Regions from separate parts of the Leucobacter sp. Psy1 genome, predicted to be linked through region 1. Evidence: predicted binding sites of a transcription regulator. Region 1 holds the regulator's gene; each other region holds the start of a gene.

Region 1 (5,470 bases):
CGAGGTCGGAGATCGCCGAGATGAGCGTCGACGTCTCGCTTTCGGTACCCGCCGTCATCCGCAGGTGGCCGGGGATGCCGAGTTCACGGATCAGGATCCCCTGACGTCGTAGCGCGTCGAACGTCGCTCCGGGATTCGCGAAGCCCCCCACCAGCAGGAAGTTGGAGCCCGAAGGGTGCACCGTGTACCCCATCTTCGTCAGCGCGTCCGAGAGCCGGTCCCGCTGACCGCGGATGTCGTCGACGGTCGCGAGCATGCGGTCGGCATGCCGGACCGCCGCGATCGCCGCGGCCTGCGTGAGCGCCGACAGGTGGTACGGCAGGCGCACGAGGCGCAGTGCATCCACCACAGCGGGGTCCGCAGCGAGGTATCCCAAGCGCACACCGGCGAAGGCGAAGGCCTTGCTCATGGTGCGCGAGACGAGTAGCCGCGGGCGACCGGGGAGCAGCCGAAGGGCGCTCTCATGCTCGGCGTCGAACTCGTGGTACGCCTCGTCCACGATCAGGATGCCGTCGAACGCGTCCGCAGCGGCCTCCACGACCTCGAGATCGAGCGACGTGCCCGTGGGATTGTTCGGTCCGCAGATGATCGCGACATCGGGGCGCTGCTCGGCGAGCGTCCGGGCCACGAAATCCGGCCGGAGCACGTAATCGTCGGGTCGCGGAACCGGCACCCACTCCGTATCGGTCCCGGCTGCCAGCAGGGGGTACATCGAATAGGTCGGGGTGAAGCTCAGCAGCCGTCGACCCGGACCGCCGAACGCCTGCAGAATCTGCTGCAGCACCTCGTTCGAGCCGTTCGCCGCCCAGATCTGATCAGCGCTGAGACCGTGTCCGAGGTACCCCGCGAGCGCCGCGCGGAGTTCACCGAAGTCTCGGTCGGGGTATCGATTGACTCCCCGTACCGCCCGTGACAGCTCAGCCACGACGTCTTCGACGACCTCTTCGGGGATGGGATGCGTGTTCTCGTTGACGTTGAGACTGACCGGCACGGGGTCCTGAGGAGCGCCGTACGGCAGCTTGCCGACGAGATTGTCACGGAGAGGAAGGTCGCTCAGACTGGTCACGCGACCAGTCTACGCGGGGCACGCATTCGACTCCGATGAACGCGAGGACTAAGGAGCCGGGATCACGCCCGGCGCATCTGAGAAGCGGAGCGGGACCGCGATGCTCTCCCCCGCCTGCACGCTCGACCCGTCCATACCGTTCAGGGTGACCAGTTCGGCGACCAGGTCACGAGGGTCACCCTGCGGGTCCAGGGACTCTGCAATAGCCCAGAGCGAATCGCCCGGTGCCGCGACGACGGTGCTGAACGACTGCTCGCTCTGCTCGGCCGACGCGGACGCCGAGGTCGCACCCAGCGAAGCGAGGAGTGCGAGGAGGCCTGCAGCCAGGAGCGTGCCGAGGGTGCCGAACACGACTCGGCCCCGGTGCGTCAAGCGGAGGTGCGTTGCTTCACCCGTGATGGCGCCCTGAGCGTCGTCTCGTGCCTGATCGAATGCTGCGATGGCGGTCATTGCTCTCTCCTTTCGGATGAAACGTTCGAGTGTTCTCATCGAACCGAACGCTTCTTTCGAATATATATACCCCTTTTTCGAAGATCAAGTCAAGTGTTCGAATATTCCGCGGCGAAATCCGCGACACACTCGAATGGATGTTTGTTCCACTCGAACACTTCACCTACACTCGGGATCACGAGCAGCACTCAACCACGCACCTCTGACATTCGCGTCGCCGCCCCGGGAAAGGACCCACCGTGAGCCCCTCGAAGCCATCGAAATCCGCCAAGCCGCTCACCGAGAAGCAGCAGGCGATCCTCGAGTTCATTGGTCAGTCGGTGGCATCGCGCGGTTACCCGCCGAGCATGCGCGAGATCGGTGATGCGGTAGGGCTTGCCTCCCTGTCGAGCGTGACCCACCAGCTCACGCGACTGGAGCTGCTCGGATACCTCAGGCGCGACCCGAATCGGCCGCGCGCGCTCGAGATCCTCATCGAACTCCCGAGCATGAGCGACCCCACTCCCTCGAGCGCGACCCCGGAAGAGGCCGCGTATGTACCGCTGGTCGGGCAGATCGCGGCAGGCATTCCGATCACCGCGGAGCAGCAGGTGGACGAGGTCATGCCGGTGCCTCGGCACCTCGTGGGCGAGGGGCAGCTCTTCATGCTCCGTGTGGTCGGTGACTCCATGATCGACGCCGCGATCTGCGACGGCGACTACGTGGTGATCCGTCAGCAGAACGACGCCGAGAACGGCGATATCGTAGCGGCCCTCCTGGATGGAGAGGCGACCGTGAAGGTGCTCCGCCGCCGCGATGGGCACACCTGGCTGCTGCCGCGCAACAGCGCCTTCGAGCCCATCCTCGGCGACTTCGCCGACGTGCTCGGCAAAGTCGTCGCGGTCTTCCGCTCCCTCTGAGGGCCGAAACCTTGCCGCCCGGCGCTGACGACCCCGTCGGCACCGGGCGGTTTTTTGCGGGATTGGCCTTTTTGCACGCGGTTCAACTAATCTGGGAGCATGATCGCTCAATCGTCGGTGGCCGTTGATGTCGCCGGACTCGACCCCGATTTCGTCCCCTACGCCGATGGCCTCCAGCTGCAACGCACGGCGGCGGATCGCGTTGTCGCCGGGGAGGACGACGGCACCCTGATCCTGCTCGAACACGAGCACGTGTACACGGCAGGGCGGCGCGCGCGTCCGGAGGAGTACCCCACCGATGGCACTCCGGTCGTACCCGTTGATCGAGGGGGCCTCGTCACCTGGCACGGGCCAGGCCAGCTCGTCGGGTATCCCATCATCAAGCTCAGCCCGAACCGGGGCGTCGTCGACGTGGTCCGCGCGCTCGAGCAGGTCATCATCGACGTCTCCGCCGAGTTCGGGGTCACCGGGTACCGGGTCGCCGGTCGCACCGGGGTGTGGGCTCAGGCGGGAGCCGCCGAGGCGAAGTACGCGCAGATCGGTCTCCGTGCACGGGCGCACGTCATTACCCACGGTTTCGCCCTGAACTGCAGCAACTCGCTCGAACCGTTCGGCGGTTTCGTACCGTGCGGCATCACCGACGCCGGCGCGGCCACGCTGAGCACCCTCGCGGGAACGGCGATCACCCCTGCGGATGTGGTGCCGGTCATCACTCCGCGTCTGGTCGCCGCACTCGAGGAGCTCGCCGCATGAGCGCGCGCAACATCGGCGCCCCTCTCTCCGAGGTGCTCGCCGAGCAGACTAGAGCCGAAAAGGCGCTGAAGGTCGCGCCGCGTGAACCCGAACTGGTCGTCGCGACCGGAGGATGCGGAGGCGGGCAACCCCCCGCCGCTTCCGCCCCCTCGCCTGACCAGGAGGGACGACCCACCGCGAACGGGCGTACACTCCTGCGCATCGAGGCCAGAAACGCCGAGACTCCCATCGAGCGCAAGCCCGAGTGGATCAAGACGCGAGCCAAAACCGGTCCTGAGTACACCGACGTGCGAGGTCTCGTGCAGCGCGAGGGTCTCCACACGGTCTGCCAGGAGGCAGGATGCCCGAACATCTACGAGTGCTGGGAGGACCGCGAGGCGACATTCCTCATCGGCGGGTCGATCTGCACGCGGCGCTGCGACTTCTGCCAGATCACCTCGGGCAAACCGCTCCCCCTCGACACCGACGAGCCGCGTCGCGTCGCCGAGTCGGTGCGCACCATGGGCCTGCGCTACGCGACGATCACGGGCGTGACGCGAGATGATCTGCCGGATACCGGAGCCTGGTTGTACGCCGAGACCATCCGCCAGATTCACGAGTTGAACCCGGGCTCCGGGGTCGAGGTACTCGCGGACGACCTGGGTGGGCGTCCGTCCGATTTGCAGCAGGTATTCGACGCGAAGCCCGAAGTGTTCGCGCACAACCTCGAGACCGTTCCCCGCCTCTTCCGCAGCATCCGCCCTGGGTTCCGGTATCAGCGGTCGCTCGACGTCATCCGGCAGGCACGTGAGGCGGGGATGATCACGAAGTCGAACCTGATTCTCGGCATGGGCGAGGAGCGCGCGGAGGTGCACGACACGATGCAGGAACTGTTCGATTCCGGGTGCGACATCCTCACGCTCACCCAGTACCTGCGCCCGTCGAAACTGCACCGACCAGTGCATCGCTGGGTCCGCCCAGAGGAATTCGTCGAGCTCAAGGCCGATGCGGACGCGATCGGTTTCGCCGGAGTGCTCGCCGGGCCGCTCGTCCGCTCGTCGTATCGTGCGGGTCGGCTCTGGGCGCAGACGATGGCGGTTCAGAACCGTCCTGTTCCCGAGAACCTGCAGCACCTCGCCGACAAGGCGGCTGACGCGTTCCCGCAGGCGGTCTGAGACCTGCGTGCGTCGTGGGGCGGGGCTCATCCGTAGCGCCCCGCCCCACGACGCGTTAGGGTGGGTGGCAGTACCCCACGGGTGCCCGAGGCATCGGGCTGAGATCGCGCTTCGGCCGCGCGGGACCGTCGAACCTGATCTGGTCAGCACCAGCGGAGGAAGCGAGTCCCAGCATGATCCCCGATTTCCGTTGCCACGTGGTCACCGGCGGCGATGACCATCGTCGTACCGTCGAGGTGGCCCGCGCCGCAGCCGCGGGAGGTGCCGGCGTGGTGCAGGTCCGCTCGAAACCGATCTCCGCCCGCGCGCTCACCGAGCTCACGACGCACGTGGCCGAGGCGGTCGCCGCAGTTGCATCCGGTACGAGAGTGCTGGTCGACGACCGCGTCGATGTCGCGGCGGCGCTGGCGCTGCGCGGCGTTCCGGTACACGGGGTGCACATCGGGCAGGACGATGTGACGGTGCGCGACGCTCGCGCGCTCCTCGGCAGCTCGGCGATCATCGGCGTGACGACGGGCACGTGGGACCTCGTCCACGCCATCCACGACGTTGCCGACCTCGTGGACTACATCGGTGCCGGCCCGTTCCGCCCGACCCCGACGAAGGACTCGGGACGCCCGCCGCTCGGGCTCGCCGGTTACCCGTCGCTGGTGGCCGAATCCCCGGTCCCGGTGATCGCCATCGGAGATGTCACCGCTGAGGACGCTGCCGATCTCGCGCGCACCGGCGTCACCGGAGTCGCGATCTCGCGGGAGTTCATGGGGGCACGCGATCCGGAGGGACTGGCCAGGTCGGTGATCCGCGGGTTCGAGTCCGGACGATGAGCGGCATCGGCACGACGGATCGCGCCATCGTGATCGGCGGAGGCATTGTCGGCCTCGTGGCGTGCTTCGAACTCTCAGAGCTCGGCATTCCCGTCTCGCTCATCGATCCCGCTCCGGCGTCGGGTGCGACGCACCACGCGGGCGGCATGCTCGCGCCGATCGCCGAGGTGCAGTACCGGCAGGAGGCCCTCTTCCCGCTGATGCTGCGCTCGGCTGCCCTCTCCGCCGACGTCGTGCAGCGAGTCGGGGCGGCGACACCGCTACCGACCGGATACCGCGACGACGGGACGCTCGTGGTCGCGGCGGATCGCGCGGATGCCGACC
Region 2 (5,470 bases), 450 kb from region 1:
GGGAAGAAGACGAGCGCGACGGGGCCGTCGGCGACGAGTTCGCTCAGGGTGAGCTCGGTGCCGTTCTGATCCGACAGCGTGAAGTCTGGGGCCTGGGTACCGGGTGCGATGACCATACTGCTCCTTTGCGGGCGCGCTCGGCGCCGTTCGGGTGGGTGACGGGGCCGGTCGGCCCCGATCCCAGCCTATGACCTAGAACAGGGTGGGCGCGCCAGGGACCATGTCCGGTCGTTCCGTCGGGGCGGAGGCGCGGCGCCCCGTTCGGCCGCCCGCACCGGGACGCCGCTCGAGCCCGTACTTCCTGAGCAGCGGCCGGATTCGTCCGGCGAGATCGCCCCGGTACTCGCGCGGGGCCTGACTCGCAGCTCCGGGATAGAGCGCTCGGTACCGGGGCACGAGCGAGCGATCATACTGCTCCAGCCACTCGAAGAACCAGGGTTTCACGTGGGTCCTCAGGTGGAGCGCTCCGTAGACAACGGAGCGCGCTCCGGCCTCGCTGATGTCGCGCAGCAACCGATCGAGCTGCTCCGGCTCATCGGTGAGGCCCGGCAGGATCGGCATGGCGAAGACATCGCACTCGAGCCCCGCCGCCGTCGCGGCGGCCACGGTCTCCAGTCGCGCCCGCGTCGTCGGTGTACCGGGCTCGACCGATTGCTGTAGATCGTCGTCGCCGATGGCGATCGACATCGCGAGGGAGACCGAAGTGCGCTCGCTCGCGTCCGCGAGCAGCGGGAGGTCTCGGCGGAGCAGGGTGCCCTTCGTGAGAATCGAGAGCGGCGTACGCGCCGTCGCGAGTGCACCGATGATCCCCGGCATCAGCCGGTACCGTCCCTCGGCCCGCTGATACGGGTCGGTATTCGTGCCGAGGGCAACGAGCTCGCCGGCCCAACTGGGACGCGACAACTCGCGCCCCAGTACCTCAGCGACGTTGGTCTTGACCACGATCTGGGAGTCGAAGTCGCGTCCCGCATCCATGTCGAGATACCGGTGCGAGCCGCGGGCGAAGCAGTACACGCAGGCGTGCGAGCACCCGCGGTACGGGTTCACCGTCCAGCTGAACGGCATCGAGGATGACGCCGGCACGCGGTTCAGGGCGCTCTTCGCGAGCACCTCGTGGAAGACCACGCCGGCGAACTCCGGGGTACGCACGGATCGCAGATGCCCCGGCATCGCCGCGAGCACCCCGCGTTCCATTCCGGGCAACACACTCGCATCCGCACTCCCAGCATCGCCCGACACTCGCTGTCCGTCCCACCTCATGCAAGTATTCGAACATATGTTCGGTTCCCTGTCCAGTCATGGGGACGCGGCGCGAGCACCGCAACCCCATCGACGGGTCCTCGTCCGCCCCGTAGCGTGGGCTCTCAGGTCGCCACGGTGGCAGCCGGGAACAGGAGGAGGGACCTATGCGCGTGGTCGTGGTCGGAGCAACCGGGAATCTCGGAACGGCGGTGCTGCGGGCGCTCCATGACACAGCGGAGGTGACCTCGATCGTAGGGATCGCCAGAAGGCGGCCCGACACCGGCTCTGCACCATACCGCGACGCGGAGTGGCTCAGCATCGACATCGCAGCCGCGAGCACGGCGTCAGCTGCGCATCGGGACCTCGTGGAGGCATTCGCAGGTGCCGACGCGGTCATCCACCTCGCCTGGCTGATCCAACCCAACCGGGACCGGGAGCTCCTCCGGCGTGTGAACGTAGCGGGCACCGAGCGGGTCGCTCGTGCGGCGGCAGCGGCAACCGTTCCGAGACTCGTGGTCGCATCCTCGGTCGGGGCATACTCCGCCGACAGCGGAGACGCGTTCCGCGATGAGACGTGGCCGACCAAGGGCATCCCCTCCGCGCACTACAGCGTCGACAAGGCCGCACAAGAACGGGTCCTCGACGCCGTCGAGGCGGAGTTCCCTGAGATGAGCATCACCAGGCTCCGCCCGGCGCTCGTCTTCCAGTCGGATGCCGCCTCCGAGGTGCAGCGCCTTTTCCTCGGCGCATGGGCGGGCGTGCTGCGCCTCGCGACTCCGCCTGCGCTGCCGATACCGCGCGACCTCCGGCAGATCCAGGCAGTCCACGCCGACGACGTCGGCCGCGCCTTCGCCGCAGCGGTGACGCGGGATGTCAGCGGAGCCTTCAACATCGCCGCCGACGACGTGCTCGGCCATCACGAGCTCGCGCGGATCCTGGATCACGGGCGCGTACTCCCCCTCCCGACAGCTGCAGTGCGGGCCACCATGGTGGCCGCGCACCGGCTCCGGATCCTCGCCGCCGACGCCGGCTGGCTCGACATGGGCCTCGGCGCGCCACTCATGGACACCGGCCGTGCACGCACCGAACTGGACTGGACCCCTCGGATCACCGCTGTCGATGCGCTCACCGAACTCGTCAACGCACTCCGCGCGGGGGCAGGCGGCGACTCGGCACCGTTGCGTCCGCGCACGACCCACGACCGGACCCGCCACGCGTCCCTCTACGGCGTTGACGGGCGCAGCGGCCGGGCTCGGCTCGAAGCCTCGACCATCGATGCGGACCTCCTCGGCATATACCTCTCCGATCACCTGACGGGTGCCACGGCGGGCGCTGCGCGGGCAGAGCGCATGAGCGCCGACACCATCGACACTCCGCTCTACGGCCGCCTCTCGGAGACGGCGCAAGAGATCCGACTCGAACGGGCATTGCTCAAGCGGGTGATCGCCGATCTCGGCCTGCGGAGACGGAGGCACCGCCAAGCCGCTGCCTGGCTGGGAGAACGCCTCGGGAGGCTCAAGACGAACGGAGCCATCGTGCGGCGCTCGCCGCTGACGCTCGTGCTCGAGGCCGAGCTCATGCGCAGCGCGGTACTCGCGAAGCTCGGCATGTGGCGAGTCTTGGAGGAGCTCGCGCCCGAACTCGGCTGGGAACCAGAGGTCTTCACCAGCCTGGTTTCGCGCGCGGAAGCGCAGGCTGAGGCGTACAGCGCGACGCACGAGTACGCGAGACGACGGGCGTTCCTGACCGACCGCGACGTCTTCCCCGGGTGAACGGGGGCCCGGCGCAACCCCCTTGCCGTCCATCGCCCCGCACCCGAGGCTGGAGGACCGTGCACCGCAACACCCCATCTCGAGGAGGCACTCAGTGCGAGCACTCACCTGGCAAGGCAAGCGCAAGGTCAGCGTCGAAACCGTCCCGGATCCGGTACTGGAACAGCCGGACGACGCCATCGTGCAGATCACATCTACCGCCATCTGCGGATCCGATCTCCACCTGTACGAGGTGCTCGGTCCGTTCATGGACGCGGGAGACATCATCGGACACGAACCCATGGGAGTGGTGGTCGAGGCCGGCCCGCAGGCTGGCGTACGCGTCGGCGATCGCGTCGTCGTCCCGTTCAACATCTCGTGCGGGCACTGCTGGATGTGTTCCCGCGGTTTGCAGTCGCAGTGCGAGACCACGCAGGTGCGGGAGTACGGCTCGGGCGCCGCGCTCCTCGGGTATTCCAGGCTCTACGGTTCGGTGCCCGGCGGTCAGGCCGAGTTCCTCCGCGTGCCTCACGCCGGATACGGACTGATCCCCGTCGGCGGCGACCTCCCCGACCACAGGTACCTCTTCCTCAGCGACATCCTGCCGACGGCGTGGCAGGCGGTCCAGTACGCGGGAACGCGCGCGGATGAGTCGCTCGCGGTGGTCGGACTCGGACCGGTCGGGCAGCTGTGCGCGCGGATCGGCGTGCACCTGGGTGCCAGGGTCTTCGGGATCGATCCCGTTCCGGAGCGACGCGCTATGGCGGCCAGGCACGGGGTCGAGGTCTTCGACGAAGGTGATGCCACGGCGGAGGCGATCAGGGACCTGACCGATGGACGAGGACCCGACTCCGTGGTGGACGCCGTCGGCATGGAGGCTCACGGGTCGCCCGTCGGCAAACTCGCCCACCAGGTCACGGCGCTCATGCCCGATGCGGTGGGACGGAAGCTCATGGAGACCGCTGGAACCGACCGCCTCGCCGCGCTCCATTCGGCCATCGACCTGGTGCGACGAGGTGGCACCCTTTCCCTCAGTGGGGTATACGGCGGGCAGGCCAGCCCGATGCCGCTCCTCAGTCTGTTCGACAAGCAGGTCCAGATGCGCATGGGCCAGTGCAATGTGAAGTCATGGATCTCTGATCTCCTCCCGCTCGTCGAGGATTCCGCCGATCCGCTCGGCATCGACGATCTCGTCACCCATCGGCTGCCCCTCGAGGATGCACCCCTGGGATACGAGCTGTTCCAGGGGAAGACCGATGGCTGCATCAAGGTCGTCCTTGACCCGAGTCTCGCCTCCGCGGACGGTGATCCCACCGGCGCGTGAATCCTTCGGCCGCTCCGCAACGCCCCGCGGTGCGGAGCGGCCGAGTTGTTCGCTAGTCTGGGACTGCTCGCGAACCCGCGGGCACCGACGTGCTGCCCGTCGACGGACCCATCCACCGCCGCAGCTCAGGCAGTACGGACCATGTGAGGAGCAACGAACGTGGCTGTGAACACGCAGGATCCCTACGCACCGGATCACGACGACCAGGACCCCCAGGAGACCGCCGAGTGGCGTGAGTCGCTCGACGCCGTCGTCGAGGAGCGCGGGCCGGGTCGCGGCCGCGACATCATGACGAGCCTGCTCGCCCGCTCGCGCGAGCTGCACCTCAGCGTGCCGCAGGTTCCGACCACTGACTACGTCAATACGATCGCATCGTCGAACGAGCCGGAGTTCCCCGGCAACGAAGAACTCGAGCGCAAGTACCGCAGCTGGATCCGCTGGAACGCCGCGATGACGGTGCACCGCGCGCAGCGCCCCGACATCGCCGTGGGCGGGCACATCTCGAGCTACGCCTCCGCAGCCTCGCTGTACGAGATCGGCTTCAACCACTTCTTCCGGGGTCAGGATCACCCCGGCGGAGGCGACCAGATCTTCTTCCAGGGCCACGCCTCGCCCGGCATGTACGCGCGAGCGTTCCTCGAGGGCCGCCTCTCCGAGGACGATCTCGACGGCTTCCGGCAGGAGAAGTCGCACCAGGGCGGCGGACTCCCGAGCTACCCGCACCCGCGTCTGCTGCCCGAGTTCTGGCAGTTCCCGACGGTCTCGATGGGCATCGGCCCGATCAACGCGATTTACCAGGCCCAGGCGAACAAGTACCTCACGAATCGCGGGATCAAGGACTGCTCGGACCAGCACGTGTGGGCGTTCCTCGGCGACGGCGAGATGGACGAGGTCGAGAGCCGCGGGCAGCTCCAGGTCGCCGCGAACGAGGGCCTCGACAACCTCACCTTCGTGATCAACTGCAACCTGCAGCGCCTCGACGGCCCCGTGCGCGGCAACGGCAAGATCATCCAGGAACTGGAGAGCTACTTCCGCGGCGCAGGCTGGAACGTCATCAAGGTCGTGTGGGGTCGCGAGTGGGATGACCTCCTCGAGCGCGATCAGGACGGCGCACTCCTCAACCTCATGAACACCACTCCTGACGGCGACTTCC
Region 3 (5,470 bases), 350 kb from region 1:
ACAGATACTCGTAGACGCTCTCGTGGGGAATGTGCACGTCCGGATAGGGGCTTCTGAACACTGGGTCTCCTTTGATCCGCTGTCCCGCGCGTCGCGAGGGGATCAGTCTGCCACGACCGCATCGGAGGTCAAGATCGTCTGTAGACATCGACCTGCGATCAGTGGCGACGAGGGGCCAGCCTCTAGACCCTCTGCACGGTGATCGACCACTCGGCCGGGCCGCGCTTCACGAACTCGGTGACGGGGTACCCGTTCTCCGCGGCCCACTGGGGCAGCGAGTCGGTCGCCTGGGTGCAGTCGAAGTCGATGACGAGCTCGTCGCCGACCGGGATCTCCGCAATCGCTCGCTTGGCTTCCACGAGCGGGAAGGGGCAGACCTGGCCGACGGTTTCGAGGATGTGTTTGGTCATGGTGAGGTTCCTTTCGAGGTGGATGGGTGTGAACCGGTTCGGCGAGTTCAGCCGGATACCGCGGCTGGCGTCGGCGCCGGAGTCGTGAGCGGTCGGGCGCTGCCACCCGCACGCTGGTGGTTCATGATGAAGATGCGGGTCGCGACACCCGTTCCGATGATCATGAAGACGAGGGCGGTCCACCCTTGGAAGCTGAACGTCGCGGTGTTCACCATGGCGTTGCCGATGGTGCACCCGCCGGCCCATGCGGCACCCCACCCCATGAGTGTTCCGCCGATGATCGAGCGAACGGCGGTCCGTGCGTCGGGTACGCGAATCTTGAATTCGCCGGACGCCTTCGCCGCGATGAAGGAGCCGATCAGGAGCCCGAGGACCAGCATCACTCCCCAGTCGACGAGCTGCATGTCGCCGTTTCCGAGGAAGACGCCGATGTTCGCGGACGGGCCGGTGATGCCGAGACCCGACTCCCGCCCCGTGGCCCAAGAGAGCGGCCACGCTGCGGTGGCGATGAGTCCGATGATGACGGCGGTGACGAAGGGGTGCCACGGCTTCTCCGTGAGCAGGTGGGCGAGCCCGGTCTTCGATGCGGGAAGTCGGACTTTGGTCACACGGCGCTCGCGGGCGAGGTGACGCAGAACGGCGATCCCGACGCCGACGCCCAGCAGCAGCACCAGGATCCACGGGTTCACCCCGAGGGTCTCGTGGAAGCTCCCGTTGGCCGTCTCCACTGACCGCACCGCGTCGGTGGTCCCGGCGAGCGGGCCGAAGCGGAAGGCGGCGGCCCCGGCGATGTAGAAGATGAGGGCGAGCCAGGATCCGACCAGTCCCTCACCAGCGCGGTAGTAGGTGCCGGTGGCGCACCCGCCTGCGAGCACGATCGCGAATCCGAAGATGAAGCCGCCGAGGATCGTGCCGAGCCACGGGAAGGTGCCGCTCTGCAGCGAGATCACTCCGAACAGGTCGAGCGCGAAGACGCCGATCGATTGCACCGCGACGACCACCATGAAGGCGGTGAGCCAGCGCGTGCTGCGAAGGGTGAAGATGTCGCGGAACGCGCCGGTGACGCAGAAGCGTCCGCGCTGGAAGACGAAGCCGAGCACGGTTCCGAGGAGGAGGCCGGAAAGAATCATCGTGCCAGGCAATCAGCACCCCACACCCAACTTCAAGCAATGTGACCCATTATTACAGCGAATGAGTGGTGCGGGCGTAGCTGGCCAGGCCCGGGCTCCAACCGGGCAGGTGCGGGCCCCAGCTGGCCAGGTGCGGACCCCAGCTGGGCCAAGGAGGCGGGGCCGGCAGACGCGAGACATTCCGTCGCGGGCGGGCAGACTCGTGCCTCAGAACGGGTGCGGGTCTTGGTTCCCGTGACGCGCAGACTCCGAGAGCGACCGCATTCTCGCCCGTGCTCGCTTGCGTACGCCGGCGTCGATGCAGGAGTCCTCTTCCGAGTCTCGCCCCGCGCGACGGAAGCGCACGCGACTCGCCGGTCGATCCTGGTATGTGCGGCCGGTGGGGCTGGTCCACTCGAGCACCCCACCTGGGCGTTGCTCCACTCGCCATGGGGAGTGATGCTTCAGGGTGTGATGCCAGCGACAGAGGTGGGCGAGGTTGTCGGTGGCGGTGCGGCCGCCGAGTGCGGCGTCGACGGTGTGGTCGAGGTCGCATCCCACGGCGGGAACACGGCACCCGGGGAACCGGCAGTGCAGGTCTCGAGCCGCGAGTCGTCGTCGCATGCGCTCCGAGGGCCGGTACCGCTCCACCTCGAGGACCTCACCCCGCTCGTCGTCGACCTTCAGAATGTCCCAGTGATCGGCGATCGCCGCGAACCAGCGAGCGCTCTCCGTATCGATCGGCCCGAATCCGGCGAGGACGCCAGCGTCCGCCGAGGCGTCGCGGGCCACGGGCACGCCCGAGTCGGCGGGGGCGCCAACCCCGTGAAGCTTCGACACCGGTACCGTGACTTGCACTTTGGCCTGAAACGGCGGGTCGGGGCGCGTTTCCAGCTCACTCGGGTTCCAACCCGCGACGATCTCGACGAGGGCGTCGGCGCGTCGTTGATCGACGGTTCGGGGATCCTGAGGGAGCGCCTCCCCTGCTTCATGAGCGGCGAATTGCGTCACGCGCAGTTCACGCGCGCACTGCGTCAGGCGGGCGTGAACCGTCTTTGCGTCACGAGCCGAGAGGACCGCTTGCAGGAGAGCCATACCGTCGGAGAGCGGAGTCACGGTGACACCGCGACCCTCGTGGGCTTCGGTGTGCCGCTCGTCGATCGATCGGTCAGTGAAGCGCTCGGCGAGCTGCGCGACGTGCGGCCTGACGCGGTTGACAGATTCCGCCTCCGCATACCTGAGCGCTTCCTCTTCATATCGCTCTCGACGTTGCCCCTGGGGCACGATCCCACCGGCTTCGCAGATGGCCACTGCCCGAGGCCGATCGACTCGACCATTCGCGAGCGCTTCGTGCACTCCAGGGAAATCGCGCACCAGACTGACGGACTGCGCCACTCGCCGCTCGACGGTGCGATCGCTCAGTTGTACCGCGGCCGCGAGTTCGGCATTGGCCGTGCGATGCGCGATCTCGTGTTCGTTTCCGCTCGACATCTGCGCAGCCTCGGCGTCTGCGAGACGACTAGCCCACTCGAGAAGCCTCGCTTCCTCCGCATCAAGCCGGTCTCGGGTCGCACGAATCGACTGGAGCCCTTCGACGATCTCCGCCAGCGCAGCCCGAGCTGTCGCATCGGAGAACGGCAGTCGCGGTTCCCTTCCCCGGGGCGCGCGACGGGGCGGCGCGAACCCCTGATCGCGATCACGCCCAGCCCGCCCGCCCACCTCGCCGACCGGGCCAGCCTCGCCGTGGCGGGCCGTCCGGTGATGCGACTGGGGCGTCTGCTGCATGCCTCCATTATCCCATAATTCGAATACACGTTCGACTCTTTTCGAGAAGTTCCACAGATGGCGAAGTCTTGCGTCACGAAAGCCCCGTCCGGCAGCTACGTAGCCCCCCACAGCTTCCCCAAGAGCGAATCGAACCATACAGTAAGCAACGTGTGTCAATATCAGGACAGCTGCCCAACTACTCGCCATCGCGCCGGGACGAAGTGTCCGGTTGAAGTGCGCATCGATAATCACAATGCACGGGTGGATGCGCAGAACAAGCAGGCCCTGTCCGCACTCGCCGTCGTAGTGGTGATGCTCGGCATCGCGGCATACATTCTCTTCTTCAGAGAAGGGGCGACGGGAATCGGCGTTCCAGCAATCGACCAGCTCTTTCTCTAATCCAGACACCTGCGAGTATCGCCGAATGTATTCGCACCACCGCCCACCCTGGCACAGTGATATGGACAACGACATAGCCCGATGCGCTGACGCCAGAACGCGAGTTATGATGACGCATGCGCCCGCTCAGATACTCCATCAACGTCACCCAGGACGGCTGCGTCGATCACACGGCGATCGTTCCGAACGTCGAGATGCATCAGCACGCCGAGGCGACGATCGCACGGGCGGACGCACTGCTCTTCGGACGGGTCACCTACCAGCTCATGGAGAGCGCCTGGCGACCGCCGGCGTCGGATGAGATGCCTGATTGGACGCAGCCGTTCGCCCGCACGATCGATGCTGCACGCAAGCACGTGGTCTCCAACACGCTCGACGCCGTCGACTGGAATGCCGAGCTCATTACCGGCACCGCAACTGACATCATCGTGGCCGTCAGAGCGCTCAAGGACGAGCCGGGGACCGGGATCTACGTCGGCGGCGTCACGCTGCCGACCCTCTTGGCCGCCCACGACCTCATCGACGAGTACGAGTTCATCGTTCACCCGCGCATCGCCGGACACGGCCCGTACCTCTTCGGCGGCCTCACCGAGCCACTCGACCTCGAACCGCTCGGGAGGACGGAGTTCGCCTCGGGCGCGGTGGCGACCCGCTACGCATCGAGGCGCTGAGCCGGCCGAACTCTCAGATGCTCGGCTCCCCCAGCGACAGCATGAGTCGATTGGCCCAGTTGAAGAAGGCTCCGGCCTGGATCGCGTCGAGCTGCGAGAGTTCATCGAGCCCCACCGCACGCAGGGCCTCGAGGTGGGTGGCATCGAACCGGATCGGCGTGGCCGTCAGCGCGACCGTCGCGTCGACCAGCGCATCGAGCCGCGGTGAGATCCGTGCCGACACGCCCTCGTCGAGGAGACGCTGCACGTCGTCGCGCGAGAGCTCGTTCTCGCTCGCGGCGCGCGCGTGGACCGACGCGCAGAAGACGCACCCGTTGAATCGCGATGCGGCCGCGGCAGCGAGCTCGCGCTCCCCGCGCGGCAGGCCGGCGTCGGGGTTATGGAAGATGTCGAGGTCGGTCAGCGTCCGCTCGAGCAGCGCTTCAGGGTCGCGCGCGAGCAGCCGGAAGTACGGCATGTGCACGCGCTCGCGCTCGACGAGCGCCGTGTAGTGACGCTCCGTGAAGTCCGCAGCCGCCAGCGGTTCAAGCCACGGCTTCCAGCCGAGCTGATCCTGGGTGAAACGCGCGGGTTCGGTGACGCGCGGCGGCTGCGGCAGCGTCTCGGTGGCCGGCACCGGCGGTGTCGTCGCGGATCCGCCCGCGGCGACGACCCGGCCCTCGGCGGCGCGTGCAACGGAAGCGGCAAGCCTGGCAAACTCCTCCGCCCGGTCCGAGGTCGCCACGGCACCGGCAGCGCCCACCGCCCCGAGCCCGTGCACGACCCGCAGCTGGAAGGTCAGGAACGAGATGAGCTGCGATAGCGTGACGACCCCGGTGGTGCTCCAGCCGGCGTCGAGGAGCGATCCGAGTGCCTCGCGGCTCGCGTCGCGCGGGTGCAGCACCAGCAGGTGCGCGTGCTCGAGCGCCGCCGCGAGCCGGTCCCCGAGGGCGTAGGCGGCATCGACCGAGGAGACCCGATACTCGGGCCCCGATGTGCTCTCGGGCGCATTCTCCGCGCGGAACGCTCCGAAAGGACCCTCGCCTGACGCACGCGCGGCCTCCGCCACGATGAGCGGCTCGAGCGCATCCCCAGCTCCGGCCCCGAGATCGCGGCCGGTCTCGCGCAGGAGTGC

The links. Region 1 encodes LexA, which represses DNA repair genes until DNA is damaged. Its sites were predicted from a motif close to TCGAACANNTGTTCGA; they were not measured.
Region 2: a site for LexA is predicted at 1,269-1,284, ahead of K8P10_RS07595 (Rv2578c family radical SAM protein). Genes of this name have one in related genera too.
Region 3: a site for LexA is predicted at 3,324-3,339, ahead of K8P10_RS07105 (HNH endonuclease signature motif containing protein). Genes of this name have one in related genera too.

The regions. Positions count from the first base shown of each region.
Region 1 covers NZ_CP083692.1:1,165,508-1,170,977, reverse strand. The annotation lists gene K8P10_RS05550 (histidinol-phosphate transaminase) at 1-1,066, opposite strand, end outside; gene K8P10_RS05545 (LysM peptidoglycan-binding domain-containing protein) at 1,115-1,516, opposite strand; gene lexA (transcriptional repressor LexA) at 1,756-2,415, shown strand; gene lipB (lipoyl(octanoyl) transferase LipB) at 2,515-3,168, shown strand; gene lipA (lipoyl synthase) at 3,165-4,322, shown strand; TPP riboswitch at 4,390-4,501, shown strand; gene K8P10_RS05525 (thiamine phosphate synthase) at 4,496-5,146, shown strand; gene thiO (glycine oxidase ThiO) at 5,143-5,470, shown strand, end outside.
Region 2 covers NZ_CP083692.1:1,619,847-1,625,316, reverse strand. The annotation lists gene K8P10_RS07600 (peroxiredoxin) at 1-116, opposite strand, end outside; gene K8P10_RS07595 (Rv2578c family radical SAM protein) at 193-1,260, opposite strand; gene K8P10_RS07590 (NAD-dependent epimerase/dehydratase family protein) at 1,407-3,014, shown strand; gene K8P10_RS07585 (alcohol dehydrogenase catalytic domain-containing protein) at 3,109-4,317, shown strand; gene aceE (pyruvate dehydrogenase (acetyl-transferring), homodimeric type) at 4,477-5,470, shown strand, end outside.
Region 3 covers NZ_CP083692.1:1,515,492-1,520,961, reverse strand. The annotation lists gene K8P10_RS07120 (AMP-binding protein) at 1-61, opposite strand, end outside; gene K8P10_RS07115 (sulfurtransferase TusA family protein) at 183-410, opposite strand; gene K8P10_RS07110 (YeeE/YedE family protein) at 458-1,540, opposite strand; gene K8P10_RS07105 (HNH endonuclease signature motif containing protein) at 1,748-3,304, opposite strand; gene K8P10_RS07100 (hypothetical protein) at 3,548-3,685, shown strand; gene K8P10_RS07095 (dihydrofolate reductase family protein) at 3,802-4,356, shown strand; gene K8P10_RS07090 (alkylhydroperoxidase domain protein) at 4,370-5,470, opposite strand, start outside.